DNA from 3 places in the Rhizobium sp. SVR5-9E genome. Region 1 is predicted to be linked to each of the others. Evidence: predicted binding sites of a transcription regulator. Region 1 holds the regulator's gene; each other region holds the start of a gene.
What was found. Region 1 encodes LexA, which represses DNA repair genes until DNA is damaged. Its sites were predicted from a motif close to TGTTCNNNNTGTGTTCNG; they were not measured.
Positions count from the first base shown of each region.

Region 2: the regulator LexA is predicted to act here: its motif matches at 3,299-3,316, upstream of ACPYOJ_RS22545 (ImuA family protein).
Region 3: the regulator LexA is predicted to act here: its motif matches at 3,035-3,052, upstream of ACPYOJ_RS25805 (ImuA family protein).

Region 1 is NZ_JBNDHS010000005.1:7,251-12,861, forward strand. Features, by position in the region: gene ACPYOJ_RS04430 (ComEC/Rec2 family competence protein) at 1-1,668, shown strand, start outside; gene lexA (transcriptional repressor LexA) at 1,649-2,365, opposite strand; gene ACPYOJ_RS04440 (VOC family protein) at 2,572-3,450, shown strand; gene kdsA (3-deoxy-8-phosphooctulonate synthase) at 3,447-4,289, shown strand; gene eno (phosphopyruvate hydratase) at 4,429-5,611, shown strand, end outside.
Region 2 is NZ_JBNDHS010000056.1:36,096-41,706, reverse strand. Features, by position in the region: partial or broken gene ACPYOJ_RS22555 (PHP domain-containing protein) at 1-878, opposite strand, end outside; gene ACPYOJ_RS22550 (Y-family DNA polymerase) at 875-2,320, opposite strand; gene ACPYOJ_RS22545 (ImuA family protein) at 2,331-3,278, opposite strand; gene ACPYOJ_RS22540 (metallopeptidase family protein) at 3,441-3,878, shown strand; gene ACPYOJ_RS22535 (DUF1737 domain-containing protein) at 3,881-4,087, opposite strand; gene ACPYOJ_RS22530 (HpcH/HpaI aldolase/citrate lyase family protein) at 4,092-4,991, opposite strand; gene ACPYOJ_RS22525 (hypothetical protein) at 5,105-5,335, shown strand; gene ACPYOJ_RS22520 (VOC family protein) at 5,465-5,611, shown strand, end outside.
Region 3 is NZ_JBNDHS010000075.1:6,660-12,270, forward strand. Features, by position in the region: partial or broken gene ACPYOJ_RS25790 (nuclear transport factor 2 family protein) at 1-76, shown strand, start outside; gene ACPYOJ_RS25795 (oxidoreductase) at 91-915, shown strand; partial or broken gene ACPYOJ_RS25800 (Na+/H+ antiporter) at 995-2,576, shown strand; gene ACPYOJ_RS25805 (ImuA family protein) at 3,114-3,866, shown strand; gene ACPYOJ_RS25810 (Y-family DNA polymerase) at 3,787-5,298, shown strand; gene ACPYOJ_RS25815 (error-prone DNA polymerase) at 5,295-5,611, shown strand, end outside.

The sequences.
Region 1 (5,611 bases):
CCGGGGCAGGAGGACGCTCGAAATTTCGGCGAAAATTGGCTGGAATGGCTCTATCGCCTGCGCAGCAGTATTGGCGATCGCATAAGGTCGATCCTGCCCGGTGACACCGGTGCTTTTGCCGCCGCGCTGGTGACGGACGAGCGCCGGGCAATTTCCAGCGAGACGACAGAGGCACTCCGTCAGTCCGGTCTTGCCCATATCATCGCAATCTCCGGGCTCAACATGGCGCTGTCGGCGGGTATTTTCTTTGTCGGATTCCGTTCGATACTCAGCCTCTTTCCGGGTGTCGCTCAGGCCTATCCGACGAAAAAGATTGCGGCGGCGGGTGCTCTGGCGGCGGTGACGGCCTACTTCTTGATCTCAGGTTTTGCCGTTTCGGCCGAACGCGCCTTCATCATGATGGCAATCATGCTGGTTGCAGTCTTCTTCGACCGGCCCTCCATCAGCCTCCGCAATGTCGCGCTTTCGGCACTCCTCATCATCTCAATCTCGCCCTCCGAAATCATGGGTCCGAGCTTTCAGATGTCCTTTGCCGCCACTCTGGCGCTGGTCGCGGGATATGCGCTTTGGAAGGAGCGGCCGATGCGCGAAAGCCCTTTTTCAAAAATGCGATCGCTTCGGCTGTTGGTTTCCGTTTCCGGTTTTCTCGGCGGAATCCTGCTCACATCCGTCATCGGCGGCTTTTCGACAGCATTGTTCTCGATCGAGCATTTCCACCGGCTGACGGCCTACGGTCTGCCGGCCAACCTCGCGGCCATGCCGATCATTTCCTTCGTCATCATGCCTGCAGGCCTGCTTGCCATGCTGCTGATGCCCTTCGGGCTAGACGTGCTGCCGTGGAAGGTGGTGGGTTTCGGTCTCGATCTCGTAATCGCGGTTGCCAAGACGGTGTCGTCCTGGGGCGGCGACATCGGCGTGGGCAGGCTGCCCGGCTGGTATTTTCCGGCAGCGGTCGCCGGCTTCCTGCTGCTCACGCTGCTGCGCACCCGGCTTAGGCATATGGGAACAGCGATCATCGCCGGTTCAACGCTTGCCGTTGCGCTCATGCCCGGTAGAGCCGCGCCAGATGTCGTGATTGCCGAAGATGGAAGTCTTGTTGCAATCGTCAGGCAATCCGCTCTCGCCTCCAACCGCGAACGCCCGCCGGATTTCATTTTCGACCAGTGGAAACGAGCGCTGGTTATCGATGACCACCGGCCGCCAAAATTGCTTGATACCGCCTCGGCCCCGCCTTCGGCAAAAGACGGGGAGAGATTGAGGCTTTCTCCGACGCAACAGGAAGAAGCAAGAGATGCGATGCGGAACGCCGCTTCGGCAGGCCATTTCACCTGCGTCAAAAAAGCCTGGTGCACGGCAGAGCTCGAGAACGGCTCCATCCTCGCAGTGATCGAAAATGCGGCCTATTTCGGCCCGGCTTGCGACACAGCGGATATCGTCGTGACGCCGGTCAAGCTGCGGTCCGGCACCTGCCGATCCGGAGCAATGCTGTTTACCGGCGAAACCCTGAGGAAAACCGGCGCCGTCGAGTTACGCTTTGGAAACGGCGCCGCAGACGTCACAACCGCTTTCGAAACACTCGACCGCCCCTGGAGCCGGCACCGCGCCTATGATTGGCGCAGTGGCACATTTGCCGGGGATGCGTTGCCGGTTAGTGATAGCGGCGAATGAGGCCGACGAGCTTGCCTTGAACCTTGACGCGGTCCGGCCCGAAGATACGTGTCTCATATGCCGGGTTTGCGGCTTCAAGCGCGATCGAGGCTCCCTTGCGGCGGAACCGCTTGAGGGTCGCTTCCTCGTCATCGACCAGTGCGACAACGATGTCGCCGGGGTTTGCGGTATTTGAATTGCGGATAATGACCGTATCGCCGTCGAAGATGCCGGCGTCGATCATCGAATCGCCCTTGACCTCAAGTGCGTAGTGCTCGCCCGACCCCAGCATATCGGCGGGGACGGTGATGTCGTGGGTATTGTTCTGGATTGCCGAGATCGGCACGCCGGCCGCGATGCGGCCCATGACGGGAACGGAAACAGCACTGTTGTTGTCTTCGTTCGCCGGCTTCGGCGGGGCTGCTACCGGCTGCGGTTTGCCGAGGCTACCCTCGATGACGCTTGGCGAAAAGCCGCGGCGCGGCTGAATGCTCGGGCTGTAGGCCTCCGGAAGCTTGATCACCTCAAGTGCGCGAGCCCGGTTCGGTAGGCGACGAATGAAACCACGCTCCTCAAGCGCCGTAATCAGGCGGTGGATGCCGGATTTGGAGGCGAGATCCAGCGCATCCTTCATTTCGTCGAAGGATGGCGGGACGCCGGATTCTTTCATCCGCTCATGAATAAAGAGGAGAAGCTCCTGTTGTTTGCGCGTCAGCATCGAAGTTTAACCCCAGATTCGTGAAACAAAGCCAGAACAGACACTATATGTTCCATATGTGTTCCGCAAGTACCTAAATTTCGGTAAAACTTTTTCTGAAGTGCATTCATTTTGGGACTTTTTGTTTGCCGGGTCACCGCTTGCAGCTTGCATCGGGGGAACAGGCCGCGCAAATCTGGAGCACTGGAAAAATGGAGACGCGCCCGATGCCTCATCCACTGGATCACCTTGTCCTACCGGTCACGGACATCGACCTGGCGCGCGAGCGGCTGGGAAGGCTGGGATTTACCATTGCGCCAGAGGGCGGCCACCCGTTCGGAACGGAGAACGCTTGCATCTTCTTTGCCGACAAGACCTATCTCGAGCCGCTTGGTATCGAGAATGCGAAGAAATGTGAAACATCCGTGCGCGGGGGCAATGTTTTTGTGGCGCGCGACCAGGCTTTTCGCTTCCGGTGCGGCAATGACGGGTTTTCTGCGGTCGCTTTTAGCACAGAGGATGCGGACGCCGATCATTCTGCCTTCATGAATGCCAGGCAGAGCGGCGGCGACATGCTGGAGTTTTCGCGTCCGATCGAAATGCCGGATGGCTCGCAATCGACCGGCGCCTTCAAGCTCGCTTTTGCGGCCGATCTCAGGGCGCCGGATTTCTTTCTCTTTGCCTGCCAGCGCATCAATGCCTTTCCCGCCAACCATGACGCGCTGGAAAAACACGAAAATGGCGTAGCCGGTATTCGGGAGGTCGTGCTAAGCGCGCCGGAGCCAGAAGCGTTTGGCTCTTTCGTCCAACTGGCGGCGTCCGGGGCAAAGGTAGAGAGCACCAGTTTCGGCCTCGCAGTCACAACTCCCAACGTCAAAATCAGTCTGCTGTCTCAGGAGGGGATGGAAGCCTATTTCGATGTCGCACAGCCGTTGGCCGACAAGGGGCTCCGCGGCAGCGCCATCGTTTTCCGCACCCGAGATATTACCGTGACAGAGGCCCTTCTGGCTGCTAACGGGATGACCTATACACGCATCAGCAACAGAGTTCTGGTGAAGCCTGCGCCCGGCCAGGGTGCAATCTTCGCCTTTGAGGAGACCCCATGAGCAATACCAACTCCGAAGTCGCAGTCGGCGAAGGCGCCGGGCGCGTTGTGTTTTCCAACAGCGGCCGGCTGTCGCTGATTGCCGGTCCCTGCCAGATGGAAAGCCGCGAGCACGCCTTCATGGTCGCCGGCGTTTTGAGCGAACTCTGCAAGAAGCTCGGCATCGGCCTCGTTTACAAGTCGTCCTTCGACAAGGCGAACCGCACGTCGCTTTCCGCCCAGCGCGGCATCGGGCTTGAAACGTCGCTGGAAGTCTTCGCCGATCTGAAAAAGGAGTTCGGTTTTCCGGTGTTGACCGATGTCCATACGGAAGAGCAATGCGCGGAAGTCGCTACGGTGGTCGATATCCTGCAGATCCCTGCCTTCCTCAGCCGTCAGACGGACCTTCTGGTAGCCGCCGCCAAGACTGGCCGGGCAATCAACGTCAAGAAGGGCCAGTTCCTGGCGCCGTGGGATATGAAGAACGTCCTCGGCAAGCTGAATGCGACCGGCAATCCGAACATCCTGCTTTGCGAGCGCGGTGCCTCCTTCGGCTACAACACGCTGGTTTCCGACATGCGCTCACTGCCGATCATGGCGGCGATGGGCGCGCCGGTGATTTTCGACGCTACCCATTCGGTGCAGCAGCCGGGCGGGCAGGGTGGTTCGTCAGGCGGGCAGCGCGAATTCGTGGAAACGCTGGCGCGCGCCGCTGTCGCCGTCGGTGTTGCCGGCGTCTTCATCGAGACACATGAGAATCCCGACAACGCCCCGTCCGACGGCCCGAACATGGTCCATCTGAAGGACATGCCGCGGCTTCTCGAAAAGCTGCTGGCGTTCGACGCAATCGCGAAGAACTGACGTTCAAAAGTCTGACATGATCGTGTAATAGGCCACGTACGATCGCTGCAGCGGAGGACGCTCAAAGCGCCATTGTAATTTGCGCGTCTTCGATTAAGACGATTTCAAACGATTTAACCGCCACCGAGCAGGAGAAACCATGACTGCAATTACCGACATTATTGCCCGCGAGATTCTTGACAGCCGTGGCAATCCGACCGTTGAAGTCGATGTCTATCTCGAAGACGGCAGCATGGGCCGGGCGGCGGTGCCGTCGGGCGCTTCGACCGGCGCCCACGAAGCCGTTGAAGTTCGCGACGGCGGCAAGCGCTATCTCGGCAAGGGCGTGGAAAAGGCCGTCGAGGCCGCCAATACCGAAATCTTCGATGCGATCGGCGGCATCGACGCCGAGAACCAGATCCAGATCGACAACATCATGATCGAACTGGATGGCACGCCGAACAAATCGCGCCTCGGCGCCAATGCCATCCTCGGCGTATCGCTCGCCGTCGCCAAGGCCGCCGCCCAGGCTGCCGGTCTGCCGCTCTACCGCTATGTTGGCGGCGCCAGCGCCCATCTGCTGCCCGTCCCGATGATGAACATCATCAACGGCGGCGCCCATGCCGACAACCCGATCGACTTCCAGGAATTCATGATCCTGCCGGTTGGCGCCGATTCGATCCGCGAAGCTGTGCGCATGGGTTCGGAAGTGTTCCACGTCCTCAAGAGGGAACTGTCGGCTCAGGGCCACAATACCAACGTCGGCGACGAAGGCGGTTTTGCACCGGGTCTGAAGAGTGCGCCCGAAGCCCTCGATTTCATCATGAAGTCGATCGAGAAAGCCGGCTACAAGCCGGGTGAAGACATTTTCCTCGGTCTCGATTGCGCCTCGACCGAATTCTTCAAGGACGGCAAGTACGTGCTTGAAGGCGAGGGCCGCACGCTGGAATCCGGCGCCATGGCCGAATACCTCGCCGAACTCGTCGGCAAGTATCCGATCATCTCCATCGAAGACGGCATGGCTGAAGACGATTGGGACGGCTGGAAGGCTCTGACCGACCTTGCAGGCAAGACGTGCCAGCTGGTTGGCGACGATCTCTTCGTCACCAACTCGGAGCGCCTGCGTGACGGCATCCGCATGGGTGTCGCCAATTCGATCCTCGTCAAGGTGAACCAGATCGGCTCGCTGACGGAAACGCTGGATGCGGTCAACACCGCGCATAAGGCGGCTTATACCGCCGTCATGTCGCACCGCTCGGGCGAAACCGAAGATTCCACGATTGCCGATCTCGCGGTTGCCAGCAACTGCGGTCAGATCAAGACCGGCTCGCTGTCGCGCTCCG
Region 2 (5,611 bases), on a different contig from region 1:
TAGTTGTGACTGATCTCGTCCAATGAGAATTTCAGCCCGGCAAAAAACTTGCCGGTATTTCCGATCGCTTCCGGATAGTTCCTGAAGAGCCGTGACATCTCCCGGCTTTCCTTGAGATAGCGCTCGGCATTCGGCGCCAACAGAAAACCGGCCTTCGGGATTGCCACATGCTCCCGAATGGCAGTTACGACGTCGGATAACGGCCTGCGCGCCCTATCGTGATAAAGTGGCTGATTGGTTGCGATCAGCGCCACACCGTTTTGTCCCGCCATGTTGGAGAAAGCGGCAAATGTCAGCGCATCATGGCCGTTATAGGAGGGGGTCAGTGCCAGAAAAAGATTGGCGCCGAACCGGTCTTTCAGAAGCCGGAGGCAATCCGAAAACAGGCTTCGGCGACCAATATCCTTGATGAGGTTAGGATCGGGCACGACAGCAAGCATCATGCAATCACCCCATTCCATCAGGTCCGCTTCTTCCAGCAAGCAGGTTCCCTTTACGGCACCGTCCTTCAGGTTACCGGCACTCAGCAGGCGGCAGAGGTGCCCCCAGCCTTTCCGGTCTTTCGGATAGGCCAGGATATCAGGCGTCTGATCACAGAAGACGAGACGGGCACCCGGCTGGAAAGGCACGGGGGTAAGTATGTCTTCCGCCTTCTCTTTCTCTTCCAGGCGCCCCGCCAGCTTCCTTTCATGCTTGTTGCGAAGAGCCTTCATCTGGGCATGGGCACGCACGACACCCGCCACGGAATTCCTGTCGGCGATCCCGATCCCGGAAAGGCCAAGGATGGCGGCTTGGGTCACGATCTCCTCAGGCTTGGAAGCACCTTCCAGAAAGGAAAAGTTCGTTTTTGCACCGATTTCGAAGAAGCCCATGCTCATGCGAAAACTCCATGCATGAACCATTGCGGCATGGCCGGCCCATAATGACCTTCGCGGTAGATCCAGAAGCGATAGCCTCTGTCATCCTCGACGCGAAAATAATCGCGGTCTGGGGCATCCGCGCCATCGATCCACCATTCCATGCCGATTCTCTCGGGTCCTTCGCTCCGGACAATACGATGCCGGATACGGCGCCAGTGAAAATTGGCCGGCGCACCGTCCGGAACTTCAATCGCGAAGGCCTCCATGAGCTCCGGCCGGCCGAGTAGCCGCAAGGGCCGTTCACTTCTTGCTGCAGGAAAACTGTTCTGCATTTTTTTTGCTGGCGACGAGAGAGTGTCGATTGCTGGAACGGCGAAGGTAGCCCGCTCCGGCACATGGCTTTCGCGCAGATCGAAGCTCGTCAGGCAATCCGCACCAAGCCGGGCCGAAACCCGATCGACGAAATTCGCCAGTGAAACATCCTTTTGCCGGTCACCATCGAAATCGCCCTGCAGCATCGCGAAATCCTCGTGGCGCTGCACATTTATCCGCAGGATTTCAAAACCATACCCCACATCGAGATCATCATGGATCGCCGTCAGCCTTTCGGAAAAAAGCGCTGCGATACGGTGAGGATCACGAAGCGGCTGTGATGCGCCAGCGGAAATCCGAAAGACGCGGCCATCGACCCTGAAAAGAACGAGCTCGAAAAGCCGGCCGCCTGCGCCCCGCGCTTCAAGGGAGGGTTTCAAGGACATGGCGACCTGTCCGGCCAAGGCAAGAATATCGTCTTCGGTGCCGATCGGCTCCGCGAGCCTGCGTTCGGCAGAAAGGCTTGCCACAGGCAGGCGAGGGGAAACCGGCTCCTCATCCAGCCCCAAGGCCTGATCGAGCCGCAACAGAACGCTGGCGCCAAAACGTCGGGTCAGCGGCGCCCGCGGCGCTTGCAGAAGATCGCCGACATATCGCAAGCCCAGTTTCTGCAGGGCCTCGACGACATTCTCGTCGAGGCGAAGCGATGCGACGGGGAGAGGGGCCAGAACATTTTCGGCCTCCTCCGACGCAATAACTCCGCCCTGGCCGTAGCGGCTGACGGCCCAGGAAAGTCCCGGCGACGACGATATGGCGCCGTAGACATCAAGTCCCATTTGATGAAGGCGCGACAATATTTCCTTGAGCATCGCCCGTTCACCCCCGAAAAGATGGGCGCAACCCGTGATATCGAGGAACAGGCCATCCTTGCCGTCAAGTGCCACCAGCGGGGTATAACGGTCGCACCAGTCGGCAATGCCTTCGAGCAGACGCTGGTCGGCTGCGGGATCCTCCTCCACGACATCGAGGATCGGATGGATCGCCCGTGCCTCGGCAACGCCCAAACCCTTCTTCAGTCCGATCTTTTCCGCCACTTCATCCAGCGCCGTCAGGCGCATGGCATTGTTGAGCCGTCCGGAGCAAACGATCGACGGCGCGTCAGGACGCCCGGCCGAACGCCAGGACAGACCCCATCTCTTGCGGGCTATCCGGTCGGTCGGAAGATGCGGGAAGTTGAGCGCCAGAATGCGCTGCGAGCTCGCCTGGAAAGCGAGAGTCGGCTGATTGGTGGATAGGGAAAAACCGGCGGTCATGAGGGTTCCACTCCAAAAGAAAAGAGAGGGGAGCCGGATTACGGCTCTTCTCCAGGGTGAGACGAAAGACCGGATTGCCGATGCTACCGCCCAGCATCGAGCCATCCGGCAGTGGCCGCGCCTGAGCTGGCACGGTTTCGGAAAGTAAACGGAAACAGGCGCTGCTCGCTTCCTCCTCGCCAGCTTGCCGCAATAGGAAAAGCGGGCGTCCCGAAGCCTTTGTCCTGAGATGCAGGCGCCGGCTCTCGGTCAGGCCGAAGGATTTTGGATTGCCGCGAACCTCCAGAATGGTTGCAGCAAAAACCCCGCTTTCGATGGCCGTTTCCGCAAGCCACAGAGCGTCTTCGAGCTTGCGCGGGCTCGCATAGAAAAAGCGCTCCGGCCGCAGGCCGAAATCCTTCAGGCCGACAGCATAAGGAACGCCCGCCTCCATTGCGGCTATTTTATCAGCAATCCAGAGGATGGGCCCGGGACCGCGCTCTTCCTCTTCGTCCTGCCGCTGCAATACTGCTGCAAGAGCAAATGCAAAGCCGCTGCTGGTCGCCGTATCGCGCAGCATCGGCGTTCGCACTTCCGTTAGTCCATCAAGCGGCAAGCCTCCATCCAATGCCTCGTCCAGCACCGGTATGCGGAAGGAGAAGCGTGGAGATCTTTTTGTTTTCTTCCTAAAACCGCCTTCGCCCAGCGCTTCCTGCTCGGCAGCGGCCAACCCCGGTACCGGCTTTCCCTCGAGCTTTGCAATGGTTTCGCGGAGCGCAAAAAGCCGCTCGCGCGCCACGGCTGTCTTCGCCATGACGTTCACTCCAATTGTCTTGTTCATGTTATGTTCTTATGGATTCCAGAGCTTCCGTGAAGAGTCAACAGGCAATTTCATGTGAATTTATTCCTGTCTTGATTTCACACTCGAAAATCCTTCGCAAAGGCTCTATATGGGCGCCAAAGGAAGGGAATTTTCATGGCCCGCATAGACCAGAGCGAGGATTGGCGGGACCGCCACGCCCCAACGCTCAGTACCTTCGAGTCCCTGGCGATGGAGGCCTACAGCCATCTGCCGGATGAGTTCCGGTCGCTGACCGGCAATCTGACGATTGAAATCGAGGATTTTCCCGACGACGACGTGTTCGAAGACATGGCGCTGGAAACGCCGTTCGATCTGTTAGGCCTTTTCGAGGGCAGGGGCATTTCCGAACGCTTCACCGTCGAAACCGGCGAGATGCCCAATCGCATCCGCCTCTACCGGCGTCCCATTCTGGATTATTGGGCGGAAAACGATGAAACGCTCGGTGACATCATCACCCACGTCCTCATCCATGAGATCGGCCATCATTTCGGGCTCAGCGACGAAGACATGGAGCGGGTCGAAGCCAGCGCCGAGGAAGCCGTCGACCGCTGAGCTTATTGCTCGGAAAGCTTCATGTCCGGATGATAATCCTTGCCTTCGACCTCTTTCACTATCGCCTGACCGGCAATCACCTGGCCCGTCTGGGCATTGAAGGTCAGTGAGGGAGAGCCGTGGAGAGACCAGCCCTTGTTGAGGGCATCGGTTACGCGATGGCAGAATGCGGCGTCGTCCTGGCCAGTCAGAACACGGTAGAGCTTCATGTTATCATTTCCGTTCAGCAATGAGGCGGGCTTTATGAACCAGACTTTCCGCCTGGACAAGATGCAACCGCTCGATCATCCGGCCGTTCAAATTGATGACGTTGAGGCCATCGGCTGAAGGATCGGCGAAAGCGGCGATAATCTCTTCCGCCTCACGGATCGCTGCCTCGTCGGGAGCGAAATGCCGGTTGGCTGCCTCGATCTGTGCCGGATGGATCAGCATCTTGCCGTCAAAGCCCATAGCACGCGCATGCGCGCACTCGGCGTCGAAGGCATCCATTTCCCTGAAATCATTGAAGACGCTGTCGATGGCGTCGAGACCATAGGCACGCGCGGCAAGGATCACCTGCATCAACCAAGGCACAAGATAGGTGCGGCCCGGCTGCGGCATAACGCCCGTCTCCTTCCGCAAGTCGTTCAGTCCGACGACGAAGCAGTCGAGCCGTGAGCCCGGCGTGCGTCCGAACTCGGCGGTGGCCGCAGCGTTCAGAATCCCGCGCGGCGTTTCGATCATCGCCCATATTCTGAGCGTTTCCGGCGCATCGGCATCGCTCAGCAGGTCGCTGACCGTCATGACATCCTGCGGCTCGTCGACCTTCGGCAAAAGCACCGCATCCGGCTCGAGCGCCAGAACCAGCTCCATATCGGCATGGCCGAAATTCGATGATAGCGGATTGATGCGGATGATTTTTTCTTTGTTTTCAAGGGGGCGCGCCGCGAAGAAGGCTTTCAGCCCTTCGCGCGCCTCTTCCTTCTTCTCCGGCGCCACCGAATCTTCCAGATCGAAAATAACAGCATCGCAATCGAGGCTATGGGTCTTTTCAAGTGCGCGGATATTGATCGCGGGGACGCTGAGCACAGAACGGTGCAGGCTGAACGAACGTGTGGGAAGATTTCGGCTCATCACAAATGTGTGCCAAGCTTTGTGAAGCCTGGCAAGACAACAAAATGCCATGCTTGACTTGCAGAGAGGCAGAAGAAGGACCACATCCCTTTCGAAGAAAGGTTCTAAGCTCAATGCAGAATATACGCTTCATCTTCGTCATGCTGGCAGGGTTCACTGTATTCGTGGCGCTTGCCGCTCTCACCTTTTCGGTGACGCTCGCCGTCGGTGGCATCCTGACGGTGCTCATGGCCGCCCGCGCGCTTTCGATGAAGATGAAGCCGGCCCCGGTCCGCGCCAAGGCCGAAGCAAAGCGCGAAATGCGCGTCTGGAACGACGGCCGCGGCACGATCATCGACCTCTGATCGCAACCGGCCATTCAGCCCTTCACAAAAAATTCTTTATGGAGCTGTCGGCTCCCGTTCTAATCCTACGTCCTTGAAGCGGTCGGCCATGATGCCGGACCTTTAAAAATCAGGAGACGGAGGAAGAACATGGATAGCAATGAAACTGCCCCCGCCAAGATGCCGCCGGTCAAGAACGGCCTGCTGCCCTATCTGACGGTCGACGGCGCGCTCAAGGCCGCGGAATTCTATAAGAAGGCATTCAACGCCGAAGAAGCCTATGTCGTGCCGGCCGAC
Region 3 (5,611 bases), on a different contig from region 1:
AATCGTCAAAGCGTCGGCTTTCTTCGACAGCATCGCCTTCGACAAGCTCTGGGCGCTGCCCGCCGCCTCTGAATAGGAAAGAAGACCGAGATGAAGACATGGTTCATAACCGGAGCATCGCGCGGGTTCGGCGCCCGCATCGCGCAGCTTGCTCTCGAGCGCGGTGACAACGTGGTTGCGACTGCCCGCAGTGCAGGATCGGTAAGGGAGAAGCTCGGAGAGCGACGCAATCTGCTCGCGGCTGCGCTCGATGTAACGAACGAGGAGCAGGCGCGTGACGCTGCGCGACAGGCAGTCGAGCGCTTCGGCACAATCGACGTGCTCCTCAACAACGCGGGGTTCGGCCTTGTCGGCGCGGTCGAGGAAGCCTCTGCGGAAGAAGTCGAACGGCTCTATCGGACGAACGTCTTCGGCCTGCTGACGGTGACGCGTGCCGTCCTCCCGCAGATGCGGGCGCAGAGGTCGGGTCGCATCCTCAATATTTCCTCGATCGGCGGCTACCGTGCTGCCGCAGGATTCGGTGTCTACTGCTCCACGAAGTTCGCAGTCGAAGGACTATCCGAGGCGCTTCATGCGGAACTGGAACCGCTTGGAATCCATGTGACTGTGATCGAACCCGGCTACTTCCGGACGGACTTCCTCGATCCCAGCTCGTTGTCGTCGAGCGGCAACAGGATCCGCGACTATGATGCAACCGCCGGCGCGGTTCGCGAGCGCGCGTCCTCGCTGAACCGCAACCAGCCCGGAGACCCGGAAAAGTTTGCCCGGCAGGTCGTAGCCTTCGCCGATGTCGCCCAGCCTCCCGTCCGCATGCCATTCGGCAGCGACACTGTCGCCGCAATAGAGGCGAAGCATCTTGGTGATGCCGACATAATCAAGCAGTGGCGAGAGGTATCGGTCTCCACCGACTTCTGAAGAGGATGCATCTCGTCCCCTCTGTTGCGTTTTAGGCGGAGCCGTCCTTTGATGGACAACGTTGGCCGCGGAGAGACATATGGACGGCACCCACCTCTTTGAACTCGTGATCGCGATGTTTCTTACGATCATCGCGCTCCACTATCTCGCCCATCGGCTGGGACTGCCGCCGTCGGTCGCACTGCTTGCGGGCGGTGCCGCGTTGGCCTTCGTCCCCGGGCTGCCAGCGATAACGGTGGATCCGGAGCTTGTGCTCGTGATCTTCCTGCCGCCGCTTCTGTTCGACGGGGCTTGGTCCATCGCCGTCGACAGGCTGAAGCGCCACATGTTCGGCATTGCCTCGCTGGCAGTTGGCGCCGTGCTCTTCACCACCATCGTCGTTGCTGTTGTCGCTCATCTGGTGATGCCTCCGTTGCCTTGGGCTGCCTGTGCGGCTCTGGGAGCCATCGTATCGCCGCCGGATGCGGTGTCCGCCCGAGCGGTCCTCGAGCGGGTTCGCCTGCCGCGACGTCTTCAGATCCTTTTGGAAGGCGAGAGCCTGCTGAATGACGCGAGCGGGTTGGTCCTTTTCCGCTTCGCCGTCGCAGCGGTAGCGACTGGCGCGTTCAGTACTGTCAGTGCAGTTGGGACGTTCCTTGTGCTTGCCGCCGGCGGGGCTGCGCTTGGCTCGTGCTTGGTTTCGCATGGGTCAAGCTCGTCCGGAGATTGCGCGACGACTACCTCATGATTGCTGCGACCACGTTGCTCTGCTGGATCGCCTACCTTTTGGGAGAGCAACTTCATGTGTCCGGTGTGATTGCTACCGTCACGGCGGGTCTGATCGCCTCGTGGCACCAGCATACCGTCATGTCGGCGGGGACGCGAATGCGTGGCACCTCATTCTGGACAGTGCTCGTCTTCCTGATGGAGGCGATGGTGTTCATCCTGATTGACCTATCGCTGCGCGATGTCGTTGAGCGCGGCGGCGGCTTCGGGGTGCTGGTCGAAACCATGGCGTTTCCGGCGCTTGTGATCCTTGTCGCCCTTGTTGCGGCTCGCTTCGTCTGGGTGTTCGGCTCCGATCTGGCGATCAGGTTCGCAAACAGGGTAGGACTCGCTCGATCCGTTCCGATGGGAAGTGGAGCGGCGACGGTGTTGAGCTGGGCGGGCGTCCGCGGTGTGGTCACCCTCGCGCTTGCCTTGAGCCTGCCCGAAGGGTTTCCCGGACGGGATTTCATCCTCGTCATGTCCTTTGCCGTGATCATGGGGACGGTGCTCGTACAGGGCACGACGCTTGGTGCGGTGATTTCCTGGGCTGGCTTGGGCGAGGCGGAAGCCGAGCGCGCACCAATGACGATGAGCCAGGCCGAGGCGGCAATGGCACAAGTCCAATTCACGAAGGTGAGAGATCTCGCTTACGACATCAAGGGGAACCTGATCCATCCCCAACTCCTGAAGAGATACGAGCATCGGGCGACGGCCATTGTGGATTACGCGGAGCGGACGGAGGATTTCATACCGATGCTTCACGCCATTTCGACGTCGTCTTAGAGGCGGTTGCCGTCGGCCGGACGGAACTCATCCGGCTGCATCGTTCGGGACTAATCGATGACGAAACCCTCCGCGAACTGGAGCGTGATCTGGATCTTGAAGAATTGAGTGCGATCTCCGCGAAGGCATAATCCGAAGTTACGATGTCTGCAGGCACGGAAACGTTGTGCCGCACCGATCCCCATCTACATCCACAAGAAGGTCACATACGACTGCTGGCATGCGCCCAAGCCGGGCGAATGTAACGCTTGCCCCGTGCTTCTTCACAAGTTCGGCGCGCGCATAGCTTCGAGCCCTTCCGCAGGCCCGACACTCAACTTCGATGATCGAGCGCGAACCTGATGAAGGGTCGAGGAGAGATCGAGAGGCTTTCTTGGCTTCCCGGGCGACGGTGGCTCCATGACGAAACGGCCGCGTCAATATTCGGGCAACACGGCAAAGGCAATCGTTCAAGGCCAAAAAATTTTTTCAATAAAGCCGGTCGCTTACGAGATTTGGCTACCTCGCTGATCCACCAAAACAATCTTCAGCAAACTAAAATTGTGGGACCATATTCCTATTTTAGGCCGCCTTGACTCTGCTGCCGGGAAGGAACATTACAGGAACATCCGCATTCAAGCGACATGATGTCGTCAGTCTCAACCCGATCTGAACAGGATTCGTGATCGATGTCCGCTGTCCGCGCACACGTCATAGCCGATCTCCGGGAACGCATCAGCTCCATAGAGGGCCAGGCGGCGAGGAAGGTCGGGTGTCTGGAGTTCGGCGTACCGGAGATCGACGGGGTGCTTCCAGGAGGCGGGCTTCGTCTGGGCGCTCTACATGAGTTCGCCGGAGGTGGCTCCGGTACGGTCGACGGGGCGGCTGCAGCCTTGTTCGCAGCATGGATCGCCGCGAGGACCAAGGGGCCGATCGTCTGGTGTCTGACGCGGCCGGATCTCTTCTTCCCGGCGCTGGCGCAGGTTGGTCTTCATCCCGACAGGGTGATCTTCGTGGAATCGGACAAGGAAGAGGACGCGCTGGCAAACATGGAAGAAGGACTTTCCTTTGGCAGCCTCGGTGCCGTCGTCGGGGAGATCGTCCGGCTGCCGATGACCGCTTCCCGCCGTCTGCAGCTTGCGGCCGAGCGGACAGGCACGATGGCCCTCACGGTCAGGCGGTGGCGGCGGCAGACCGAGGCGAACGACTTCGGGCAGCCGACGGCCTCGACCACGAGATGGCGAGTGAGCGTCCTGCCGTCCGAGGAGCTTCCGGTGCCGGGAATTGGTCGCCCGAGGTGGCTTTTGGAGTTGATGAGATCGCGTGCGGGCGAGTGTGCTGAGTTTGAAATTGGAGCCTGCGATGACAAGGGTCGTATCCATCTATCTGCCGGATCTGGCGACGGATCGAATACGTCGCGCCGATCCGTCTATTCCGGCTGATCAAGCAATAGCCGTGATCGCGAAGTCTGGTTCGAAGCGCTGGGTGTCCGCGGCGGATCCTGCCGCACGAAAGGCCGGCGTGCGCGTCGGGATGCAGGCGGCCAAGGCCCAGGCGCTATTCCGCGGCCTGATGATGGTGGAAGCGGATCCTGCGGCTGATGCTGCCGCACTCGAGAGGATTACACTCTGGGCGCTGACGCAGTATTCGCCCATCGTTGCCATGGACGCGCCCGACGGCATCGTGCTCGACACCGAAGGCGCCGACCATCTTCAGGGTGGCGAACTGCCCATGCTCACGAAGATCTCGAACCAGTTCTTCGCGAAGAAGCTCACGGCGAGAGTGGCCGTGGCAGATACGTGGGGCGCAGCTCATGCCTGCGCGCGAGCGATCAGCCGCGAGACCGTCATCGTGCCCTCAGGCGAAATCGTCCGGGCGGTCGAGAAGCTTCCGATCTCGCTTCTAAGGGTGCCTGAAAAGATCATCGGCGACCTGCGGACGCTGGGCTTCAAATCCATCGGCGAACTGGCCAACACACCACGCGCGCCGCTGACCCTCCGCTTCGGGCCCGAAGTGGGCCGCCGCCTCGATCAGATGTTCGGCCGCACGCCGGAACCAATCGATCCAATCAGAACGCCCGAGTTGATCGAGGTCTCGCGGGCGTTCGCAGAGCCGATCGGCGCCGCCGAGACCATCAACAAGTACGTCGGCCGGCTGATCGTTCAGCTCATCGACAGGCTCCAGAAGGAGGGCCTCGGTGTCCGCAGAGCAGATCTCATTGTCGAGAAGGTCGATGGCACCCGCCAGGCTGTTCGCGCAGGCACCGCAAAACCTGCCCGCGATGTCGCATGGCTCACCAAGCTCTTCCGTGACCAGACCGAGAAAATCGAGCCTGGCTTTGGCATCGAAAAGCTGACGCTCGTTGCGGTCATGTCCGAGCCGCTTGAGGATGTCCAGAAGTCGTCGTCGCTGGTCGAGGACGAAGTAACTGATGTGACGCCGCTGATCGACATCTACCGAAACCGCGGCCACCGCGTCTATCGCGCCGCCCCGGACGCCTCCGATGTTCCCGAGCGTTCCGTAGGTCGTATTGATGCCGCCTCGGAACCTGTGGAGACATCCTGGATCCACCAGTGGCGGCGGCCCGTCCGTCTGCTGGCGCGGCCGGAGCAGATTGATGTGATGGCTCTGATGCCGGACCATCCGCCCGTCTGGATCATGTGGCGTGGCAAGCGCCGAAAGGTGAAGTGTGCTGACGGTCCGGAGCGGATATTCGGGGAGTGGTGGCAGCGCAGCTCGGAATACGAAGCCGTCCGGGACTATTTCGTCATCGAGGACGATGCGGGCGAGCGGCTTTGGATATTCCGCTCCGGCAACGGTGTGGATCCGGAAACGGGATCGCATAGGTGGTTCATGCACGGGATCTTCGCATGAGATACGCGGAACTCCAGGTCACCACCCACTTCAGCTTTCTCCGGGGCGCATCGTCTGCCGGCGATCTGTTCCAGACTGCCAAGGAGCTTGGCGTAGATGCCGTCGGTGTCGTTGACAGGAATTCGCTAGCCGGGATCGTTCGTGCTCTCGAAGCGTCTCGGGCGACAGGTATCAAGCTCGTCGTCGGCTGTCGACTGGACCTTCAGGATGGCATGTCGGTTCTCGTCTATCCAACCGACCGCGCAGCATATTCCCGGCTGACCCGCCTGATCACCTTGGGAAAGTCGAGGGGCGGCAAGAACAACTGCATCCT